4 regions of the Actinophytocola sediminis genome follow, and region 3 is predicted to be linked to each of the others. Evidence: riboswitches for the same ligand, from Rfam matches in the RefSeq annotation. Region 3 holds a riboswitch; each other region holds the start of a gene.
What was found. A riboswitch is a leader RNA that binds a small molecule or an ion and turns the genes downstream of it on or off. The one in region 3 is predicted to bind cobalamin.

Region 1 (5,382 bases), on a different contig from region 3:
CGTACTTGACCGCGCCGGTCGAACTGAAGATGACGTGCGACGCCTCCCCGGTGAAGGCCAGGTCCACCACCGGTGTGTGCTCCAGCCTGATGTCCAGGTCGTCGCTCCCCAGCCGCGCCACGACCTGCCTGCCCAACTCGACGGCCTCGGGATCGATGTCGACGCCGACCACGCCGGCGCCGGTCCGCCTGGCGATGTACAGCGGGGTCATCGGAAACGAGCCAGCGCCGACGAGCAGCACCCTGGCGTCCGGGGACAGTTCGAAGGTCCCGAACTCCTCCTCGATGCAGGACTCGACGTTCTCGAAGTAGCCCGTGGTCCCGGCATGGCCGAGCAGGAGCTGGCGGGCGCGGTACTTCTCCATGATCGCCGCGCAGCGGGCGGACCGCGCTCGCAGGTCCTCGACCAGGTTCGTGAACTCGTCCGTGCCCGCGCGCACGAGGGCGTGCCATGCCTGGTGATGGCGCCGGTCGGTCACGAAACCGGAGTAGTCGCCGACGACGCTGGCCAGCTCCGCGCTGTGGCGCACCGTCCCGTCGTACCGCGCGGCCGCCGCCAGGAGGCGCCGCAGATAGTTGTGCATCAACGACAACAGCTCCGGCGCGCCGCTCACAGGAAAGCCCGTCCCTGCGCCACGATCCGGACCGACCCCTCGACCTCGATGCCCGTCGGACCGCCACGTTCGTAGTTCACCGTCACCCGCATCGACCCGCCTGGCTGGACCACGTTCGTCGCGACGGAGGTGTTGTTCTTCCACGCCAGGTACGCGCCGAGCGAGGCGGTACCGGACCCGCAGCCCTTCTCCCAGACCATGCTGTCCACCGACGGCACGTGGACCAGCGGGGCGAGGCGGTTCGAAGCCGCGGTGTACAACAGAACCCCGACGACGGACACGTCCCGGGTCTCGCCAAGCCGGCGCGCCAGGACCTGCGCCTGGTCCATGGTGGCCCGGTCGAGCAGCCCGGTCTCGATGACCACGAACAGCGAGCTCTCGTAGCGCACGAAGGTCGACCCGGCACCGAGCTCGCCCGCGCGGGCACCGTCCTCCACCGCCGTCGGCAACGGCATCGTGAGCCGGCAACCGAAGTCCCGCCGCCGCCGCACGACCCGGCACCTGGCGACGTCGGCCGTCCCCGACACCTCCAGCGCGGTGTCCAGGCTGTCGCCGGTCTCCAGCTCCGCCTCGAACGCGCGCAGCGCCGCCAGCGCCATGCACGCGTTGCCGCAGAACTCGCCGCCCGCCATGTGGAGACCGGCATCCGCGTCCAGCGACTCCGGTTTCCGCACGAACCCGACCTGCTCGGCGTGCACGTGCTCGTAGGCCATGACGCGCCTGGCGATGGCCGGGTACTCCTCCTGCGGGTGCTCCGTCCGCACCAGGACGGTCATGTTCTGGGTGGGACTCGCCTTGACGAAGTCGATCTCGCGGCTGATCACCGCCCGCTCCGTGCGGAGGCGAACCGGCGCCGGCCGCGCGCGCGTCGCCGATCCTCGTCGCCCCCCGTGCTGGCGAGGTCGTTGCGCATCAGGTCCTCCCCGAATCTCGTCGTGTTCCGGGTCACGAGGCCAGCTGGGTCACACGGTGACCGACTGGTGACACCAGGTCATGAGTCGGCGACGAGGGCCTCGTAGTTCCGAGGCTTCCTATCTGTGACGCGGGACACATTTGGTGCCCCTCGCTGTGGATCGGTCGTGTTAACGTCCCGCTGAGCCAGTCGCGCCCATGTGGCCAGGGAATCCGGTGTGAGTCCGGAACTGTCGCGCAGCGGTGAGGGTGACCGGCGGAACACGCGCCACTGGGCCGAACGGCCCGGGAAGGCGTTCCGCCGGGGCGATCCCGAGTCCGAAGACCTGCTGGCTCGGTCGTCATCCGACCGGGCTCCGCGACCTGGGCCCCTGGCGAGAGCGGGTCCGCGTGTCCCCGAGGCGTGCCATCTCCGGTAGCGGCCCGCCGCGCCGGATGCCGGTCGTGCCGCTGCTGCTCGTGCTGCTCGCTGGTCTGGCCGCCAGCATGGTCGTCTCCCTGACCCTCGGCGCGGAGCCGTTGCCGCTGACCGGGGTCTGGGAGACCGTGCGGGCCAGGCTGGGTGGTGCGCCGGGCCAGGACCCGGTGTACGACGCGATCGTGTGGGACCTGCGTGCCCCACGGGTGCTGATGGCCGCCGTGGTGGGGGCGGGTCTGGCGTTGGCGGGCGCGGTGATGCAGACCCTGGTCCGCAACCCGCTGGCCGATCCGTACCTGCTCGGCGTCTCCTCGGGTGCGGGTGTCGGGGCGACGCTGGTCATCGTCGCGGGGGTGTTCGGCGGGCTGGGGATCTGGGCGGTGTCGGCGGGCGCGCTGGTCGGCGCGGTGCTGGCGTCGCTGCTGGTGTTCGGCGTGTCGCTCGCGCAGGGTGGGCTGACGCCGTTGCGGCTGGTCCTGACCGGGGTCGTGCTGTCCGCCGCGTTCTCGTCGGTGTCCAGCTTCCTGGTGTTCCTGGGGGACGAGCCGGAGGCGACACGGTCGGTGCTGCACTGGCTGCTTGGCAGCCTGTCCGGCTCGACGTGGGCGAGCACCGGTCCGGCGCTGATCACGGTTGTGCTGTCCGTCGTCGCGCTGCTGGCGGTGCACACCTGGCTGGACGCGCTGGCCGCCGGTCCGGACGTGGCCGCCGCCCTGGGGGTCCCGGTACGCGAAATCCGGATCGGCCTGTTCGTGCTGACCTCGGTGCTGGTCGGGGTGCTCGTCGCGGTCTCAGGTGGCATCGGCTTCGTCGGCCTGGTCGTGCCGCACCTGGCGCGGCTCGTCGTCGGTGCGCGGCACGCCGCGGTGCTGCCGGTGGCGGCGCTCGGGGGAGCGCTGTTCCTGGTGTGGGTGGATGTGGTGGCCCGGGTGCTGGTCCGGCCGCAGGAGATGCCGTTGAGCGTGGTGACGGGGCTGGTGGGCGCTCCGGTGTTCCTGATCCTGATGGGCCGCAGGCACTACAGCTTCGCTGGCGGCGCCGCATGACGCGTCTGCGCTGTCACGGGGTGCGGTGCGAGATCGCGGGCCGGGTCATCGTGTCCGGTGTCGATCTCGAGGTGCCGCCGGGCGAGCTGATCGCCCTGGTGGGGGTCAACGGCAGCGGCAAGTCGACGCTGATTCGCGCGCTCTGCGGGCTGGCGGCACCGGCGGCGGGCCGGGTCACCGTCGACGGCGAGGACGTGCACGCGCTCCCGGTACGCAGCCGGGCCCGCCGCATCGCCTATGTCGGGCAGGAGGAGACGCCGCCGGCGGACCTGCTGGTGGGGGAGCTGGTCGCGCTGGGCCGCGTGCCGCACCAGCCGCCGTGGGCGTTGGGGCGGGTGGCCCGCGCGAGCACCCTGGACGCGCTGGCGGCCGTCGGTCTGGCCGACGCGGTGGACCGGCGATGCGACCAGCTCTCCGGCGGCGAACGCCGCCGGGTGACGCTCGCCCGCGCGCTCGCCCAGGGCGCCGGGCTCGTGGTCCTCGACGAACCGACCAACCACCTCGACATCAGCCACCAGACCCGGCTGCTGGAAACCCTCCGCGGTCTCGGCCGCACCGTCGTGGCGGCGATGCACGACCTGTCGCTGGCCGCCGCCTACTTCGACCGCGTCGCGGTGCTGCACGACGGCGCGCTGCGCACCGTCGACGCGGCGGCGGTCGCCCTGGCGCCCGCGACGGTCGAGGAGGTCTTCGCCGTGGCCGCCGCCCACCTGACCGACGCGCGCACCAGTCGCGAGCACCTCGTGCTCGGGCCGGGGTTCGCGCGGTCCCGCCCCGACCAGAGAAGAGCACCATGACGACCCGCACTGTTCGCCGCCGCGCCGTCACCCTGCTCGCCGTCGTCGCGCTCGCCGGGTGCGGTGGCGAACCGCCCGAGTCCGCGTCCGGCGAGATCACCGTGACCAACTGCGGCGAGCAGGTCCCGTTCCCCAGCCCGGCGCGGCGCCTGTTCGTCAACCAGGGGAACCGGATCGCCACCGTGCTCGCCGTCGGCGCGGCCGACCAGGTGGCCGCGGTGAGCAGCCTCGGTGACGACCGGGCGGTGCTCGAGGCCGCCTACGGGGCGGACGTCGTCGGCGGCCTGCCGGTCACCACGGAGGGCCAGCCGTCGCTGGAGAACGTCCTCGCCAAGCGGGCCGACGTGATGGTGTCCTGGTTCAGCGACGGCGACGACGTGACGCCGCAACGACTGGCGGCCCAGTCGATCGCGGCCTACCAGACGACCGAGGGCTGCCCGCGGGGCTCCGGCGCCGAGCGCGGCACGACCGAGCCGTGGGCGGCACTGACCACCGACCTGCGCAACCTCGGCCGCATCACCGGGCACGACCGGGAGGCGGCGTCCGTGGTGACCGACATCGGCGACCGGCTCGACGCGCTGGCCGCCGCGCCCGCGGGACAGACCCCGCCGACGGTCTTCCTCTTCGACCGCGGCACCACGGACGTCTACTCCAGTGGGGCCTACGGGGCGCCGCAGGCCGTCATCGAGGCCGCCGGTGCGCGCAACGCTCTCGGTGATCTCGAGGAATCCTGGACCTCGGTGTCCTGGGAGCGGATCGTCGCGGCGAAGCCCGACTTCATCGCCTTCGTCGACTACCGCAGGCAGTCCTTCGAGGACAAGGTCGCCGTGCTGCGGACCAACCCCGCCACCAGGAACCTGCCCGCGGTCGCCGAGGGCCGGTTCCTGAACCTGCCGTTCGCGATGTGGACCTCCAGCCCGCTGAACATCGACGCCGCCGAACACCTCCGCGTCGCGCTGGAATCCCGCAACCTCCTGCCCCGCAGCGAGATCAGCGCGCGCCTGGACGTTCCCCGGTGAACACCGGGCTTTTGAGGAACGGTCGTTCTTGACTGATCGTTCCTCAAAAGTCTACGGTTTGGGGCATGGGCAGGCGACGGGCGTTCGACGAGGACGCGGTGGTGCGTGCCGCCGTGGGACTGTTCGGCGGTCGCGCGTACGACGGGGTGTCCATCGACGACCTCGTCACCCACCTCGGCGTGCACCGCAACAGCCTGTACAAGACGTTCGGCAGCAAGCGCGGCCTCTACCTGGTCGCCCTGCGCCGCCACCTCGCCGACGACGTCCGCCCCCTGGTCGAAGCGCTCGCCGCGGCGACGGATGCCGCGACCGCGCTGCGGATCGTCACGTCGGCCGATCTCGGTCTGCTGCTGCTCGCGGCGGTCGACCGGGCGCCCGCCGACGAGGAGGTGGCCGCCGAGGTGGCCGCGGCGCTGGCCGCCGTCGACCAGGCGATGGCCGGCGCGCTCGGCATCTCCACCGACCTGGCCGCCGCCCTCACGGCCACCGGGCTGGGCATCCTCCTGCGCGGCAACCCCGGCGGGGTCGCCACCGCGCTGACCCAGCTCCTCGATCCGCTCAACTGACAAGGAAACAG
Region 2 (5,382 bases), on a different contig from region 3:
ACGCCTTGATCTTGGCGGCGTAGTCGGCGGCGGCGGCCTGTGCGGCGGTGACCGCGCTCTGCTCGGCGGCGGTCGGGCAGCGGTCGCCTGGCAACGGTGCGGCCGCCGGCGGCGGGCCGCCGGGGTCGAGGATGTGCGTCGCGGTGAGGGTCAGCCCGGCGGCCGCGGCCACCTCGCGCGCCTGTGCCATGCGGCTCTTCACGGTGTCCAGGTCGGCGGCGTGCCGGTCCAGCGCGGCGGCGGACTCGACGTGCCGCGCGGCGATGCGGTCGACATCGCCGACCGCGCTGACCACTCGTGTCTGGAAGGCATCGGCCGCCGAGCCGGTCCAGCCGGACTCCGAGATCCCCGCCGCCTCGCGGGCGGCACTGCCCGCGTCGAAGGTGGCCCGGGACAGCTCCCGCACCCAGCCCGCCGTCGCGCGCAGACTGCCGGGGTCACCCTTCACCCACGTGTCGAGCGGCATCAGGACCTCCCCGCGTACGCGTTGGCCTCGGTCTGGTCTCGCTGCTGGTACTCGCGCAGCGTGTTGTCCACCTCGGCGCGGGCCCCCTGGAGACCGACGGCCACGGAATCGGTCGTGTTGCACAGCGACGCGAGGCCCATGGCGACCACGGCGGTGCAGTCGCCTGCCTGTGGCGGCGGCGGGGACGCGGGCACACCGTCCACTATGGACGCCGCCAGGGACAGCTTGGTCGACACGGTGGCCAGCACCGACGGCTCGACGTCGAAGTCGGTCATCCCGTCACCTCCGCGTCCCACACGACGAGGTCGGCCGAACACAGCGCCGCGCAGTCCTCGACGCGGTCGGCGTACACGCCTATCCAGGCCTGCGCCGCGCCACAGCAGCGCACCAGGTCCTCGATCGTTCGGTAGACCGGCAGCGCGAGCCGGTCGTCCTCCGTGCGCCGCAACTCGAACGCGATCTCGGTGTCGGTGGCCGTGCCCGGCACGAAGACCTGGCTGGTCGTGGAGTCGTCGCCGTCCCAGCCGAGCAGCCGGCCGTCGATCACCCCGGTGGAGAGTTCCCTCATGTCGCCTCCATGTGTTGGTATGCCGCCGATGGTGGGTCCTGCGAACACCGCCGGTCCACGGAGATCAGGCGAAATCCCAGCTCAGTACGGCTGCGCGGACGGACAACCAGTTGTCCGCGGACAACCGGAACCCGTCCTCGGCGGCCGGCGTCGAATCCGCGAAGCAGGGCCGGGCCAAGGAGTTTGTCCGTGAACGACAGAGCGCTGGTGAACCAGTCGGCGAGAAGCCCTGGCCGCCCCCAGGGCGATCTCAGGGGCACGTCGAGGCAGGCCAACGAGCTCGCGGTGTTCCTCCGGGACCTCACCAAGGACCACACGGTGCGCCAACTCGCGGTGCGCTACATGGGCGGGCGCACGGCGTGGAGCATGTACCGCTCCGGCGCACAGCTGATCCCGCTGCATCTGCTGGAGCAGGTGGTGCGCGACCGCACCCGCGACCAGGCCGGCCGCGAGCTACGGCTGACGCGGGCGCGCACGCTGCACGAGCAGGCGGCCGCGGCGCAGCCGGCGGCCGACCCCGTCGCGGTGCCCGAACTCCCACCGGAGGCCGAACCGGCGCCCACCCGCCGGTCGAGGCTGTGGCTGTCGCACGCGGCCGCGGCCGCGGTGGCCGTGGCGGCGACATTGCTGGTGGCGACCCCGGGGAACGGTCCGCGGCCAACGACCCCCGCCCCCGTCCCGCACATCGCGACCCAGTTGGTGGCGCTGACGCCGACCGGTGACGCGGTGCGGTCCTGGGACCCGGCGACGCGGCGGTGGACGACGATCGGCGCCCACGCCGCGTCGGTGCACGGCGGCGGCGCCGGGCTGTGGGCCATCTCGCCCGGTGTCGGGCACATCGCGCAGTACCACTCGCCGGGCAACTGGTCCTATACCGGTGAACGCCCGGCGGAGCTGGTGGTCGGGCAGGACCAGTTGCTCCGGCTCGCGCCGGACCGGGCCGCGGTCTGGGCGTGGGTGCCGCAGGACAAGTCCTGGCTGCTGGTCGGCGGACAGGCCAGGCACCTGTACGCGGGCCCGGCCGGCATCTTCGCCTCCAGCCCGAGCGGCACGGACCTGTTCCGCTACGAGGGCACTCCCGAGAACTGGACCTGGGTCACCGACACCCTGGATCCGCGGGACACCCTGGTCGTCGGCGGGGAGACGCTGTACCGGCTGACCGCGGGCCGCACGGAAGTGCAGGAATGGGACCAGGTCGACGGGCGGTGGCGCCGGATCGGCGGCGCCGCGAAGACGATCCGGGTGGGCGGCGCCGGTCTGGTCGCGATGGACGACGACGGCGGGGTGCGCGTCTACCGGGACAGCCCGAACGACTGGCGGCGCATCGGCGACGGCGCGGCTGACGTCGCGGTCGGCGCCGACCGGGTGTACCGGCTGGGCACCGACGGCGCGATCTCGGAGTGGTCGGCGAACACCTGGCACGACCTCGACGCCAGCGCACGGGCGATCACCGTCGTCGGCACGTGACCGACACGCCGACACAACATATGGGTGCCGGAAGAGTCGCGGACTCCATGTATTGTGCTCAGCGAGCTGGTTCGGACGTCCACGCCATGGGGCGTCCGTCGCAAGAGGGAACCCGGTGCGAGTCCGGGACTGCCCCGCAGCGGTGAACGGGAACGACCGCCGTCACGAAGCACTGGACGCGAGTCCGGGAAGCGACGGCCAGTAGACCACCGACTCCTGGCGCGTCGACGCGCCCGGGTTCGGCTGCCCGCGAGTCCGAAGACCTGCCAGCTCGCCTGCCCGCGCCGCGGGTGGGCGCGGTCTCCAGGCCCCGAGGGAGGGCGTGCGGACATCGGCGGTGCCGTTCACGGGCACCGCCATGGGTCCTCGCGTGTCCACTTCGGACTGGAACCGGTCGGATCGAGCTCACGAGGAGAGAGCTGTGACGACAAGCCAGGTCGGCATGCGGGAAGCCGACGACACCGAACGGCCGACGATGCGGGTACGCAAACGCGGCGGCGAGGTCGAGCACGTCGACCTCACCAAGATCGTGCGCGCCGTCGAGCGCTGCGCCACCGGTCTGTCCAATGTGGACCCAATGCGGGTCGCGACGAAGACCGTCAGCGGCCTGTACGACGGCGCGACCACCGTCGAGCTGGACCGCCTCTCGATCCAGACCGCGGCCGAGCTGGTGGCCGAGGAGCCCGCCTACTCCCGGCTCGCGGCGCGCCTGCTGGCGACCTTCGTCGACAAGGAGGTCCGCGGCAACGGCATCCACTCGTTCAGCCAGGCCATCGCGCTCGGCCACGAGCACGGGCTGATCGGCGACCAGACGGCGAGCTTCGTCACCACCCACGCGCGCAAGCTGGACGACGCGGTCGACCACGACGGCGATCTGCGGTTCGAGTACTTCGGGCTGCGCACGGTCCACGACCGCTATCTGTTGCGCCACCCCAACAGCCGCGCGGTCATCGAGCGCCCGCAGTACTGGCTGCTACGTGTCGCATGTGGACTGTCGGACACGCCGGCCGAGGCGATCCGGTTCTACCGGCTGATGTCCTCACTGGCGTATCTGCCCAGCTCACCGACGCTGTTCAACTCCGGCACCAGCCACACCCAGCTGTCATCCTGCTATCTGCTGGACTCGCCGCGCGACGAGCTGGAGTCGATCTACGAGCGTTACGGGCAGATCGCGCGACTGTCGAAGTTCGCCGGCGGCATCGGCGTGCAGTGGTCCAGGGTGCGCTCGCGGGGCGTGCTGATCCGGGGCACCAACGGGCATTCCAACGGCATCGTGCCCTGGCTGCGCACGCTGGACGCCTCGGTCGCCGCGGTCAACCAGGGCGGGCGGCGCAAGGGCGCGGCCTGCGTGTACCTCGAGACCTGGCACCCGGACATCGAGGAGTTCCTGGAACTGCGGGACAACACCGGCGAGGACGCGCGCCGCACGCACAACCTCAACATCGCCAACTGGATCCCCGACGAGTTCATGCGCCGGGTGGAGGCCGACGCCGACTGGTCACTGTTCGACCCGGACGAACTGCCGGAGCTGCCCGACCTGTGGGGTCCGGCCTTCGACGAGACCTACCGGGCCGCCGAGCGGGCCGGCCGCGCGGTGCGCACGGTGAAGGCGCGGGACCTGTACGCGAAGATGATGCGCACGCTCGCCCAGACCGGCAACGGCTGGATGACGTTCAAGGACACCGCGAACCGCACGTCCAACCAGACCGCCGACGCCGGCAACGTCATCCACCTTTCCAACCTGTGCACCGAGATCCTCGAGGTCACCGCCGACGAGGAGACCGCGGTGTGCAACCTCGGCTCGATCAACCTCGGCGCGCACCTGACCGGCACGGAGATCGACTGGGACCGGCTGCGGGAGACCGTGTTCACCGCGGTCACCTTCCTCGACCGGGTCATCGACATCAACTACTACCCCACCGAGCAGGCCGCCCGGGGCAACCCGCGCTGGCGGCCCGTCGGGCTGGGCGTGATGGGCCTGCAGGACGTGTTCTTCCGGCTGCGCCTGGCCTTCGACTCGCCCGAGGCCAAGGAGCTGTCCACCCGGCTGGCCGAGGACATCTACCTGACCGCGCTGGAGACCTCCGCCGAGCTGGCCGCCGCCGAGGGACCGCACCCCGCCTACGAGCAGACCCGGGCCGAGCAGGGCAGTCTGCAACCCGACCTGTGGGGCGTCGTCCCGACCCAGACCGAACGCTGGGCGGCGCTGCGGGACCGGATCGCCGAAACCGGGCTGCGGAACTCGTTGCTGATCGCCATCGCGCCGACGGCCACCATCGCGTCGATCGCCGGCTGCTTCGAGTGCATCGAGCCGCAGGTGTCCAATGTGTTCAAACGGGAGACGCTGTCCGGCGAGTTCCTTCAGATCAACTCCTATCTGGTGGCGGAGCTGAGGAAACACGGGCTGTGGACCGAGGACACCCGGGACCGGATCAAGCGTGCGGACGGCTCGGTGCAGGGCCTGAGCGCGCTGCCCGCCGAGTCAAGGGAACTGTTCCGCACCGCGTGGGAGCTGCCCCAGCGCGCGCTGATCGACCTCGCCGCCGCCAGAGGCCCCTACGTCGACCAGAGCCAGTCGCTGAACCTGTTCGTGGCCTCGCCGACGATCGGCAAACTGTCCTCAATGTACCGCCACGCCTGGAAGTCCGGGCTGAAGACCACCTACTACCTGAGGTCGCGGCCGGCGACCCGCATCCAGCAGGCGACTGTCACCACCGCCGCCGCCTGCTCGATCGAGAACCCAGAAACCTGTGAGGCATGCCAGTGACCACCGCCGAGAACACCAGCCAGGCCCTGCTCGACCCCGGCATGGACCTGACCCTGCGCCCGATGCGCTACCCGCTGTTCTACGAACGCTTCCGGGACGCGATCAGGAACACCT
Region 3 (5,382 bases):
GAACACGACCCACGCGCCGAGGTCCAACGACGACACGTCGCGGCCGGCGCGCTCGGCGCCGATCCGCACGTTCTCCACCATGTACTCGTAGGCGCGCCTGGTGTAGCTCAGCGCATGGTGCACGCCGTCGGTCAGCTCCCCCGCCGCCTGGAACGACTTCGGGCCGCGCATCGCGCCCAGCTTGACCGGAACGTGCCGCTGGACCGGCCGGGCGAAGGTGAACAGCCCGTCATAGCGGTAGAACTCGCCATCGTGGCTGATCGCCCCCTCGTCGAGCAGGGTGCGCACCACGGTGTGCGCCTCCTTGAGGCGGGACAACGGTTTCGTCCGCGCCCAGTCGATGCCGTACTGCGCGAGCAGCCCGAAGTTCCCCGACCCGAGCACACATTCGGCGCGGCCCCCGGTGAGCTCGTCGAGGGTGGCGGTCGCCTGGGCGATCAACGACGGCTCCCGCAACGTCACCGCGGACACGCTCGGACCGAACCGGATGTTGGTCGTCTTGTCCGCCGCCGCGGCGAACAACAGCCAGAGATCCTTGTGCCAGGTCTCGTCCGCCGCATAGCAGGCGTAGAACCCGAGTTCGTCGGCGAGCTTGATGGACTCGATCGTGTCGTCGAGCGGGTAATCAGGCAACAGCACGAAACTGAACCGCATGATTCTCCTCCCAGAACAGTCGACCAGCCCAGTGTGGCTCCCCGCCGGTGACTACCGGAAGGTCACGCGCGATCGCCGAGAGCCACGATGTGGTCCGGCAGCCGCTCGTCGTCGCCGTACATGAAGTGGTTGCTCATCCGCTCCGAGAACCGGCTCGCCTCGGTCGTGCGGCCGACCGCCTCCGCCACCTGACGGACCAGCATCGGGGACGCGCCGCAACACACGCCGAGGTAGTTGACGTCCAGGTCGTGCGCCTCGGTCGCGAAGGCGCCCAGCTCGTACCTGTTGGCGGACAGCGGATCGAGCGCGGTGGGGAACGTGCGACCGTGCGGGGAGGGGACGCGTGCCCGGTCGTCGGTCAGGTTGAAGAACGTCGGCTCCTCGACGGTGGTCCGGTACGGCACGGGCAAGGCACCGACGTGACAGGACACCGCCGCCCGGATCTCCTTGAGCCACGGCAACATCGTGTCCGGCCCGCGGAAGCAGTTCATGCCGACGACGTCCGCGCCTGCCTGCTCGAGTCGCTGGCAGGTCTCCACGATCCCGACGCCGTCGGCCAGTTCGTTCAGTGCCATCGGCGCGATGGTGAGCACCACCGGCAGGCCGGTCGACGCCGCCACCTCCAGCGCCGCCAACGCCTCGCCCGCGTAGTAGAACGTCTCGCCGATGATCAGGTCGGCGCCGCCGTCAACGGCCCAGCCAACCATCTCCTCGAACATGGCACGCACCTCGGCCTGCCGGCCGGTGTCCGCCGGGTCCCACACGTTCGTGTTGGAGATGTTGCCCGCCATCAGGTCCCCGGGTCGCGCGTCGGCGACCTCGCGGGCGATCCCCAGTGCCGCGCGGTTCAGCGGCTCGAGCAGATCCTCCTTGCCGATGACCCGCATCTTCTCCCGATGCCCGTTGTAGGTGAATGCCTCCACCACATCGGAGCCGGCTCGTTGGAAGTCGACATGCAGGGCGCGCAGCGCGTCGGGGTGTTCCAGCGCCACCTCGGGCACGAACTCCCCGGCGGTGAGATAACCCCGTCTCTCCAGCTCGAAAAGAAATCCCTCGGCGCAGATCACCGGGCCGGCATTGAGGCGTTCGGTCAGGTCGTTGGTCGACATTGTGCGGCTCCATCGCTCGTGGATCGGCTACGTGCGCGCCGCAGACGGTCTCCTGACTTCCGGATGTCGGCTTTCCTCGCCTTCCCAGGACATGTCCCAGTGGCGTCATGAGGTTCGCTATCCGGTCACAGTGGCGAGGACCGCGCTGGATTCACACCAGACTTCCCGTTTTCTGCCGCGCGTCGAACACGCTATCCACCTGCCACAGGATGGTCAATTGTTTCATATTATGGAACCGGTGCAGTCACTTCTCGTGCCGGAGCAGATAGATGTCCAGTAGCCAGCCGGCCTCGTGTTTCGCGGCGGTGCGGGCGGTTGTTATCGCGGGCAGGACATCGGCGAGTTGGCCGGCGGCGAGTCGTTCGCTCGGGGTGCCGAGATTGGCGCCCCACCAGATGTGCCAGCCGGCCGGGTCGACGGCGCGTAGTTCCTCCAACGAGCGGCTGAGCAGGACCGCGATGTTGGGCTGTCGCTGCCGGATCGCCTCGACAAGACGGCGGCCGGTGGTGATGTGCAGCGGTTCGCCGATGCCGTGCGGCACGATGCGGTGGCGGGCGGCGAGCGCGGACAGGCTCGACACGCCCGGCACGACCTCCAGCCGGGCGCCGACGGTGTCGGCGACGCGGGCCAGCACGCGGATCGTCGAGTCGTAGAGGGCCGGGTCGCCCCAGACGAGGAAGCCCGCGTCGCCGTCGTGGTCGGCCAGCGCGGCGGCGTAGCGGGCGGCGCGGGCCGCGTGCCAGTCGGCGACCGCGTGTGCGTAGTCCGCCGCCGTGCGGTCCCGCTCGGCGTCCTCGACGACCACGATCGTCGGGTCGCCGCGCACGTGGCGGCCAAGCAGCGCTGTTCTGGCGGCGGCCAGCGGGTCGCCGTCCGGGCGCTGTTTCTCGGTCACCACGAAGAAGTCGACCTCGTTCATCGCCAGGACCGCCTCGACGGTGAGCTGGTCGGGACCGCCGGGGCCGACGCCGATGAGCACCACCCGTCGGCTCACGCGCCGTCCTCGAGGTCTCCCTCGACCGACAGGTAGACCGCCTGCAGCTGGGCCAGCACCTCCGGGTCGGGCTCGGCCCACAGCCCGCGGTCGGCCGCCTCGTGCAGTCGCTCCACGATGCCGCGCAGCGCCCACGGGTTGGCCTGGCGCATGAACTCCTGGTTGGTCTGGTCCAGGACGTACTCGCGGGCCAGCCGCTCGTACATCCAGTCGTGCACGACACCGGTGGTCGCGTCGAAGCCGAACAGGTAGTCCACGGTCGCGGCCAGCTCGAAGGCGCCCTTGTAGCCGTGCCGTTGCATCGCGCCGATCCAGCGCGGGTTCACCACCCGGGAGCGGAAGACGCGGTTGGTCTCCTCCTGCAGCGTGCGGGTGCGCACCGCGTCGGGGGACGTGGAGTCGCCGACGTAGGCCTTCGGGTCGGCGCCGGTCAACGCCCGGACCGTGGCGATCATGCCGCCGTGGTACTGGAAGTAGTCGTCGGAGTCGGCGATGTCGTGCTCGCGGGTGTCGATGTTCTTCGCGGCGACCTGGATGCGGCGGTAGTTCGCGCGCATGTCCTCGGCCGCCGGCCGGCCGTCGAGCCCCCGGCCGTAGGCGAAGCCGCCCCAGGCGGTGTAGACCTCGGCCAGGTCGGCGTCGTCGCGCCAGGTGCCGGACTCGACGGCCTGCAGGATGCCGGCGCCGTAGGAGCCGGGGGCCGAGCCGAAGATCCGCGCGGTGGCCCGGCGTTCGTCGCCGTGCTCGGCGAGGTCGGCGTGCACGTGGGCGCGGACGAAGTTCTGCTCGGCCGGTTCGTCCAGCGCGGCGACCAGCCGGACCGCGTCGTCGAGCATGCCGACCACGTGCGGGAAGGCGTCGCGGAAGAAGCCGGAGACCCGCACGGTCACGTCGATCCGCGGTCGGCCCAACTCGGCCAATGGCAGCACCGCCAGCTCCCGCACCCGCCGGGAGGCCTCGTCCCAGACCGGCCGGACACCAAGCAGGGCAAGGACTTCGGCGATGTCGTCGCCGGAGGTGCGCATGGCCGAGGTGCCCCACACCGACAGGCCGACCGACTTGGGGTACTCGCCGGTCTCGTCCAGGTAGCGGGCCAGCAGCGAGTCGGCCATCGCGACACCGGTCTCGTAGGCGAGCCGGGAGGGCACCGAGCGGGGGTCGACGGTGTAGAAGTTGCGGCCGGTCGGCAGCACGTTGACCAGACCGCGCAGGGGCGAGCCGGACGGGCCGGCCGGGACGTACCCGCCGTCGAGCGCGTGCAGCACCGCGTCGAGCTCGTCGGTGGTGCGGTTCAGCCGGGGCACCACCTCGGTGGCGGCGAACGCCAGCACCCGGACGACCTCGGGGTCCTCGTGCAGTCCGGTCGCCGCGGCCGGGTCCCAGCCCGCCGCCTCCATCGCCTCGACGAGCGCGCGGGCCTTGGCCTCGACGGTGTCCACGGCACCGGTCTGCTCGGCGCCCTCCTTGAGGCCGAGCGCGGTGCGCAGGCCCGGCACCGCGGCGGTCTCGCCGCCCCAGATCTGTTGGGCGCGCAGGATCGCGAGCACCAGGTCCACCCGCGCGGCCCCGGCGGGTGCCTGGCCGAGGATGTGCAGCCCGTCGCGGATCTGGGCGTCCTTGACCTCACACAGCCAGCCGTCGACGTGCAGGATGAAGTCGTCGAACTCGGTGTCGTCCGGGCGGTCGTCCAGGCCGAGGTCGCGGTGCATGTGCGCGGCCTGCATGAGGGTCCAGATCTCGGCGCGGATCGCGGGCAGCTTGGCCGGGTCCATCGCCGCGATGTTCGCGTGCTCGTCGAGGAGTTGCTCCAGCCGGGCGATGTCGCCGTAGCTCTCCGCCCTGGCCATCGGCGGCACCAGGTGGTCGACGATCGTGGCGTGCGCGCGGCGTTTGGCCTGCGCGCCCTCGCCGGGATCGTTGACCAGGAACGGATACACCAGCGGCAGGTTGCCGATGGCCGCGTCGCTGGCACAGGCGGCGGACAGCGCGGCGTTCTTGCCGGGCAACCATTCCATCGAGCCGTGCTTGCCGAGGTGCACGACGGCGTGCGCGCCGAAACCATGCTCCAGCCAGCGGTAGGCGGCCAGGTAGTGGTGTGATGGCGCCAGGTCCGGGTCGTGGTAGATCGCGACCGGGTTCTCGCCGAACCCGCGCGGCGGCTGGATCAGCAGCACGATGTTGCCCGACCGGATGGTGGCGAGCACGATCTCGTTGGCGTCGTTGACGAACAGCGCGCCCGGCGCCGGTCCCCAGGCCTCGGTGACCGACTCCCGCAGGGCGGGGTCCAGCGCGGCGAACCAGCGCGTGTAGTCCCCCGCCGGGATGCGCACGTGCGCGTCGGTGAGCTGGCCCTGGGTGAGCCATTCCTCGTCCTGTCCGCCGGCCGCGATCAGCGCGTGGATGAGCGCGTTGCCCGCCTCGGTGTCGTCGGCGAGGTCGATGGCCGGCAGGTCGCCGATGTCGTACCCGGCGGCCCGCATTCGGCGCAGCAGCCGCACGGTCGACACTGGAGTGTCCAGGCCGACCGCGTTGCCGACCCGGCTGTGCTTGGTCGGGTAGGCCGAGAGCATCAGCGCGATCCGCCGCTGCCCCACCGGGGTGTGCCGCAGCCGGGCGTGCGCGACC
Region 4 (5,382 bases), on a different contig from region 3:
GTCCACGGTCATCGGCTTCGGCCGGGACACGTCACCGTGGATGATCGGCGGGCGCACGCACCGGGAGCCGTAGGACTGCACCCAGCCCGACTCCGTCGAGGCGACCCCGGCCAGGTGTTCGGCGAAGTACTGCACCATGTCGTTGCGCTCGGGCTCACCGTGCACCAGCACGTCCAGGCCGATGTCCTCCTGCAGCGCGATCACCTTGGCGATCTCGTCGCGCATCTGTCGCAGGTAGCCACGTTCGTCCAGGGTATCGGTGCGCAACCCGGCCCTGGCCAGGCGGATCTCCGCGGTCTGCGGGAACGACCCGATCGTGGTGGTCGCCAACGGCGGGAGGTTCAGCCTGCGCTGCTGCGCGGCCGCACGCTCCACATAGGCCGGACGGGTCCGGTCCGCGTCGGTGAGCGCGGCGACCCTGGCCAGCACGTCCTCGTCCCGCGGCGGCGACTGTCGCGTGTGGTCGGTCGCCGGGCCGGCGCCCTTGGCGAGCGCGGTGCCGATGGCGACGACCTCGCAGACCTTCTGCCGGGCGAAGGCGAGCCGGGCGCGTACATCGGGGTCGAGCTCGGTCTCGGCGTCGAGGTCGTAGGGGACGTGCAGCAACGTCGAGGACGTCGAGACCGCGACCTCGCGGGCCGAGCCGCGCAGGGCCTCGGCCTTGGCCAGTGCCGCCGCCGGATCGGTGCGCCACACGTTGCGGCCGTCCACGACCCCGGCGACGAGGGTCTTGTCCCGCAACGCGGGCACGGTGGCGTGACTGGTGTCCGGCGCGGCGACCAGGTCGACGGCGATCGCCTCGACCGGTGTGTTCGCGAGGACCTCCAGTGCTGGGCCCAGATCGCCGTAGTAGCCGGTGACCAACAGTCGCGGGCGGTCGGGCAGCGCGCCGAGCAGGTCGTAGGCGCGCCGCAGGGCCGCGAGGTCGGCCGGGGTCCGGTCGGCGGCGAACGCCGGCTCGTCCAGCTGCACCCACTGGGCGCCTTCGGCCCGCAACCGGGTGAGCAGGTCGCCGTAGGCCATCAGGAGATCGTTGAGCAGGTCGAGCGGGACGAAGCCCTCATGGTCCGATTTGGACAGCAGGAGGAACGTCACCGGGCCGAGCAGCACCGGCCTGGTCTCGATGCCCAGCGCGCGCGCTTCGCGGTACTCGGCAAGCGGTTTGTCGCCGGTCAGCCGAAACGCGGTGTCCGGGCCGAGTTCGGGGACCAGGTAGTGGTAGTTGGTGTCGAACCACTTCGTCATCTCCAGCGCGGGGGCGCCGTCGCGGCCCCTCGCCGCGGCGAAGTAGGTGTTCACTGTGGACAGATCGAGATCGTGGAAGCGCTTGGGAATCGCGCCGAACAGCTCGACGGTGTCCAGCACCTGGTCGTAGCAGGAGAACGTGTTGGACGGGACGGAGTCCAGTCCGGCGTCGCGCAGTTCCGTCCAGGTCGCGGCGCGCAGCTCCCTGGCCACCGCCTGGAGTTCCGGTGCGTCGATCCTGCCTGCCCAGTAGCGTTCGACGGCGCGTTTGAGCTCCCGGCGCGGGCCGATCCTGGGGTAGCCGAGCACAGTGGTGCCGATGGTCACAAGCTCTCTCCTCGCGAGCATGCCGATGGCACGAAGACCAGCTCGGAAGGGACCGCACGCGAACGAGTCGCGGCCGTGGCCCTCCCGAGAGGCTCCGGACCCCGCGCACCGGTCGGTGCACGGGCCGGCGGCAGGTCTTCGGACTCGTGGGCGCACGTCTCGCGCCTACCGGCCGTCGCTTCCCAGGCTCTCGCCAAGTGCTTCGTTGACGGCTTTCGTTCCCACTTACCGCTGCGGGGCAGTCCCGGACTCACACCGGGTTCCCTCTTGCCTCGCCCACATCCTCGAGAGAACGCGCGCGAACCGTCGGCATCCACCAGCCTACAGGCCGATCGCCCGATCACCCCGACAGTGTCCCGATGAAGTCGGTGTCCGCGTTCACGCCGGTCGGCGACCAGTAGTCCCGGTAGCCGACGATCTGCCCGTCCCGCACGGTGAGCACACAGATGTAGCGGTTGCGGTAGGGCTCGCCGGTGCGCACCAGCATCCCCGCCACCTCGATCTCGGGGATGATCACCGCCGGATCGGTGGTCTCGTGCACGATCTTCTCCGTGACGCGCTGGAGGTCGTAGACGTCGGTGTAGTCGCGCAGGTAGGCGTGGACCGCCTCCCGACCGTCCACCCGGGTCGGCCAGCCGGGCGGGGCGAACGGGAACTCCATGGTGCCCTCGGCGGCCCACAGGTCGGCGAAGCCGGACATATCCTTGGCCAGCAACAGTTCCAGGGCATGGTCGAGCAGCTCACGCGGTGTCATTCAGGACTCCCTCAGGATGGACGGGACGGTATCGTCCCGACCACTTTACGACGGACGGGACCGTCCTGTCCATCCGCTAGACTCGGCACCATGAACCGTCGCGCACCGTCCGGGGCGGCCGTGCTGCAACCGGGCATCACCGCCGCCATCAACGACGCCGTACTGGCCGAGTTGGTCGAGCGGGGCTACGCGCGGTTGTCCATGGAAGGGGTCGCCAGGCGCGCGGGCGCGGGCAAGAGCGCGCTGTACCGCCGGTGGCGCACCAAACAGGAGATGGTGCTCGCGGTGCTCGCCGAGATCAGCGTGCCCATGGCGGACGTGGCGAGCACCGGCACCCTGCGCGGTGACCTCCGCGCCTCGGTGGCCGCCATCGCCGCGTGGCTGTCCGAGCCGCCGTTCTCCCGGATCGTCCCCGATCTGGTGGCCGAGGCCACCCGCACACCGGAACTCGCCAAGGCGATCGCGACCGCCATCGGCGAACCCCGGCGCGCGCTGGCCAGGACACGGCTGGAACAGGCGGCGGCCCGAGGTGAGCTGCCGGCCGACGCCGACCTGGAGACCGCGCAGGACATGGTGGCCGGGCTCATCTACTGGCGGCTGGTGGTGCGCCAGGCCCCGGTCGAGCCGGACTATCTCGACCGGGTCACCGACACCGTGCTGCGCGCGCTGGGCGCCACCTGAAGCGGTGCGCGGGAATCAGCGCAGCGGCACGCCGCGCCACGACCGCTGGTCAGCCGGGTTCTCGACCAGCCGCACCGAGGAGGCCAGCTCGGTCAGCTCCCCGGTCGAGACCACAGTGGACTCGGCGACGATCGCATAGCCGCCACCGGTGTCCAGGATGGTGACCGCCGTGTCGGACACCGCCGCCGGACGACCATCGAGCTGCGTGGTGGCCACCGGTGCGGCACCGGGGTCACCGGTGACCAGGTCCCGGGTGAGGTCCCGGCGAACACCGACCAGCACCCGGTCCGCGTCGTCGTCCGCGCTCACCGGATCACGCGTGCCGAACACCAACAGCCCACCCTCGGCCGGATCGCTCGATGTCCCGAATGGACTGATCACGCCGACCAGCTGGCGCGGATCGCCGGAATCGGGCGCTGGCACGGTGAACGGCAACCTCACCGCCGCGCCGGCGCCCGGCTCGACGCTCTGGGCGACCCGGTGCGCGACGTCCCGCGAGTCGACCATGGCGAACGCCCACGCGTTCGCCGTCCACTCCCAGGCGAGCGCGGTGCCGGTCCACAGTGCCCGCTTCCCGTTCACCTCGGGCGCGGGATCGCCCGCCGGCGGGTCGGGCAACCGGCCGGGGGCGTACATGGTCACCTCGGCGTCGCCGGCCGAGCCGTCGGTCGGCACGAGCAGCACCCGCTGCCGGTACCGCCCGGTCTCGTAGCTGACCGGGGTGAAGCCGCCGGCCGAGCCGACGCCGAACTCCTGGCGCAGCGGCTCGAACTCGCCGACCGGGGTGGCCGGCGGCGCGCTCTGTTGTCCATTGAGGATGGTCGAGCCGGTGAGCACCCCGAACACGGTGACCGCGACGACGGCCAGCGCGCCGAGCGCCTGTCCTGTCCGCTGCCGCCGGGCGCCGGTGTGGATCGCCCGGTGCACGCTGACCGTCGACGGCGTGCCGGGTTCGGTGTCCCGCAACGGGCTGAGCAGCCGGGCACCGTCCTGTTCGGTCTGGTCCATCCCGCTACTCCCTTCCCATGACGGCTGACAGTTGTCCGTTGAGCAGCCTGCGCAACGCGGCCAGGCCGGCCGAGGTCTGGCTCTTCACGTTCCCTTCCGAGCACCCGAGCACACCGGCCACCTCGGCGACCGACAGGTCGAGCAGGAACCGCAACACCAGCACCGCCCTTGCCTTCGGCGGGACCCGGCCGAGTGCGGTCAGCAACACCAGCCGGGTCTCCACGTCTGGCCCGGTGTCCGCGGCCACCGACGGGGTGTCCCGCGGTGCCCCGGTCAGCCGAATCCTGCGGGCCCAGCCGAGCCGCTGCTCGCTGAGGAACACCCGCACCAGCATCGCCCGCACGTAGGCGTCCATGTTGTCCGCGGCGCTGGCCCGCTTCCAGTGCGTGTACAGCTTGGTGATCGTCACCTGGACGATGTCGTCGGCCCGGTGCTCGTCCCCGCAGAGCAGGTAGGCGGTGCGCCGCAGCGCGGGCAGCCGAGCGGTCACGTACTCGGTGAACCGCTGCTCCTCGGTCGCACGCACCCGATCACCCCCTCGCCGTCGCCCCGTTGACGCCAACGACCGCACCCCAGGTTGTGTGACCGCACTCACTACCCGCTCAGCAGTTCCCGGGCAAGTGCCGCGCTCCACCACTGCTCGACCCGGTCGGGCGACCAGGACCGCTCGACGGTGAGTGTGGTGTAGACGTCGATGTTGCACAGCGCCGCGTAGCTGTCGACGGCCGTCGGGATGTCCAGGTCCGCGCGGAGGGTGCCGCTCGGCCAGGAGGAGAACACCTGCACCCGGGTGTCATCGGCCTTGCGCCGGGCCTGGAGGTAGAAGTCCGCGAGTTCGGGTTCGGTGCGCCCGGCGTCGCGCACCAGGGCGATCAGGTCGCCCGCGCGCTCGAAGACCCGCCGGTCGTAGCCGGCCATCGCGGCCAGGTTCTGCCGGGGGTCGGCGGTGGCTTCCAGCTCGTCGACCATCCGCGGCAGGTCGGCGGACAGGTCCGCGGCCTCGGCCAGCGCCCAGACCAGCCCGGTCTTGTTCTGGTAGGCCGCGTAGACGGTCGGCACGGAGACCCCGGCCGCGCGCGCCACGTCGCGCACGGTGGTCGTCGCCCAGCCCTTGGCGACGAACAGCCGGCGCGCGGCGTCGGCGATCTCGGCGCGGGTCTGGTGCGCCTGCGACAGGCGGCGCAGCGAGTTGTACGTGCGCCGCTCGGGCTCTCTCTCCATGTTTGCGCCTCGATCTTCTGGTGGTTATATTGAATATAAGCAACGTAAAATGGATCGGAGTCACGCGATGACCATCGTCAGCCTGGCGGGCATGGGCGGCATCGGGTTCGTCCTGGTGGCGATCTTCGTGAACGTCATCTATATCC

Region 1: another riboswitch for cobalamin. It lies ahead of ACYVIP_RS27545 (FecCD family ABC transporter permease); the one in region 3 lies ahead of ACYVIP_RS26160 (homocysteine S-methyltransferase family protein).
Region 2: another riboswitch for cobalamin. It lies ahead of ACYVIP_RS11615 (ribonucleoside-diphosphate reductase subunit alpha); the one in region 3 lies ahead of ACYVIP_RS26160 (homocysteine S-methyltransferase family protein).
Region 4: another riboswitch for cobalamin. It lies ahead of metE (5-methyltetrahydropteroyltriglutamate--homocysteine S-methyltransferase); the one in region 3 lies ahead of ACYVIP_RS26160 (homocysteine S-methyltransferase family protein).

Annotation. Positions count from the first base shown of each region.
Region 1 is NZ_BAAGXS010000049.1:43,839-49,220, reverse strand. It holds gene ACYVIP_RS27555 (SAM-dependent methyltransferase) at 1-613, opposite strand, end outside; gene ACYVIP_RS27550 (hypothetical protein) at 610-1,437, opposite strand; cobalamin riboswitch at 1,696-1,873, shown strand; gene ACYVIP_RS27545 (FecCD family ABC transporter permease) at 1,916-2,989, shown strand; gene ACYVIP_RS27540 (ABC transporter ATP-binding protein) at 2,986-3,786, shown strand; gene ACYVIP_RS27535 (ABC transporter substrate-binding protein) at 3,783-4,805, shown strand; gene ACYVIP_RS27530 (TetR/AcrR family transcriptional regulator) at 4,871-5,371, shown strand.
Region 2 is NZ_BAAGXS010000018.1:276,847-282,228, reverse strand. It holds gene ACYVIP_RS11635 (hypothetical protein) at 1-466, opposite strand, end outside; gene ACYVIP_RS11630 (hypothetical protein) at 466-741, opposite strand; gene ACYVIP_RS11625 (SAV_915 family protein) at 738-1,034, opposite strand; gene ACYVIP_RS11620 (hypothetical protein) at 1,224-2,501, shown strand; cobalamin riboswitch at 2,552-2,786, shown strand; gene ACYVIP_RS11615 (ribonucleoside-diphosphate reductase subunit alpha) at 2,923-5,268, shown strand; gene ACYVIP_RS11610 (ribonucleotide-diphosphate reductase subunit beta) at 5,259-5,382, shown strand, end outside.
Region 3 is NZ_BAAGXS010000043.1:97,498-102,879, reverse strand. It holds gene ACYVIP_RS26165 (LLM class flavin-dependent oxidoreductase) at 1-654, opposite strand, end outside; gene ACYVIP_RS26160 (homocysteine S-methyltransferase family protein) at 717-1,763, opposite strand; cobalamin riboswitch at 1,789-1,978, opposite strand; gene cobF (precorrin-6A synthase (deacetylating)) at 2,008-2,757, opposite strand; gene cobN (cobaltochelatase subunit CobN) at 2,754-5,382, opposite strand, start outside.
Region 4 is NZ_BAAGXS010000018.1:288,741-294,122, reverse strand. It holds gene metE (5-methyltetrahydropteroyltriglutamate--homocysteine S-methyltransferase) at 1-1,593, opposite strand, end outside; cobalamin riboswitch at 1,685-1,895, opposite strand; gene ACYVIP_RS11705 (nuclear transport factor 2 family protein) at 1,913-2,326, opposite strand; gene ACYVIP_RS11700 (TetR/AcrR family transcriptional regulator) at 2,417-3,007, shown strand; gene ACYVIP_RS11695 (hypothetical protein) at 3,023-4,015, opposite strand; gene ACYVIP_RS11690 (SigE family RNA polymerase sigma factor) at 4,020-4,541, opposite strand; gene ACYVIP_RS11685 (TetR/AcrR family transcriptional regulator) at 4,610-5,236, opposite strand; gene ACYVIP_RS11680 (hypothetical protein) at 5,304-5,382, shown strand, end outside.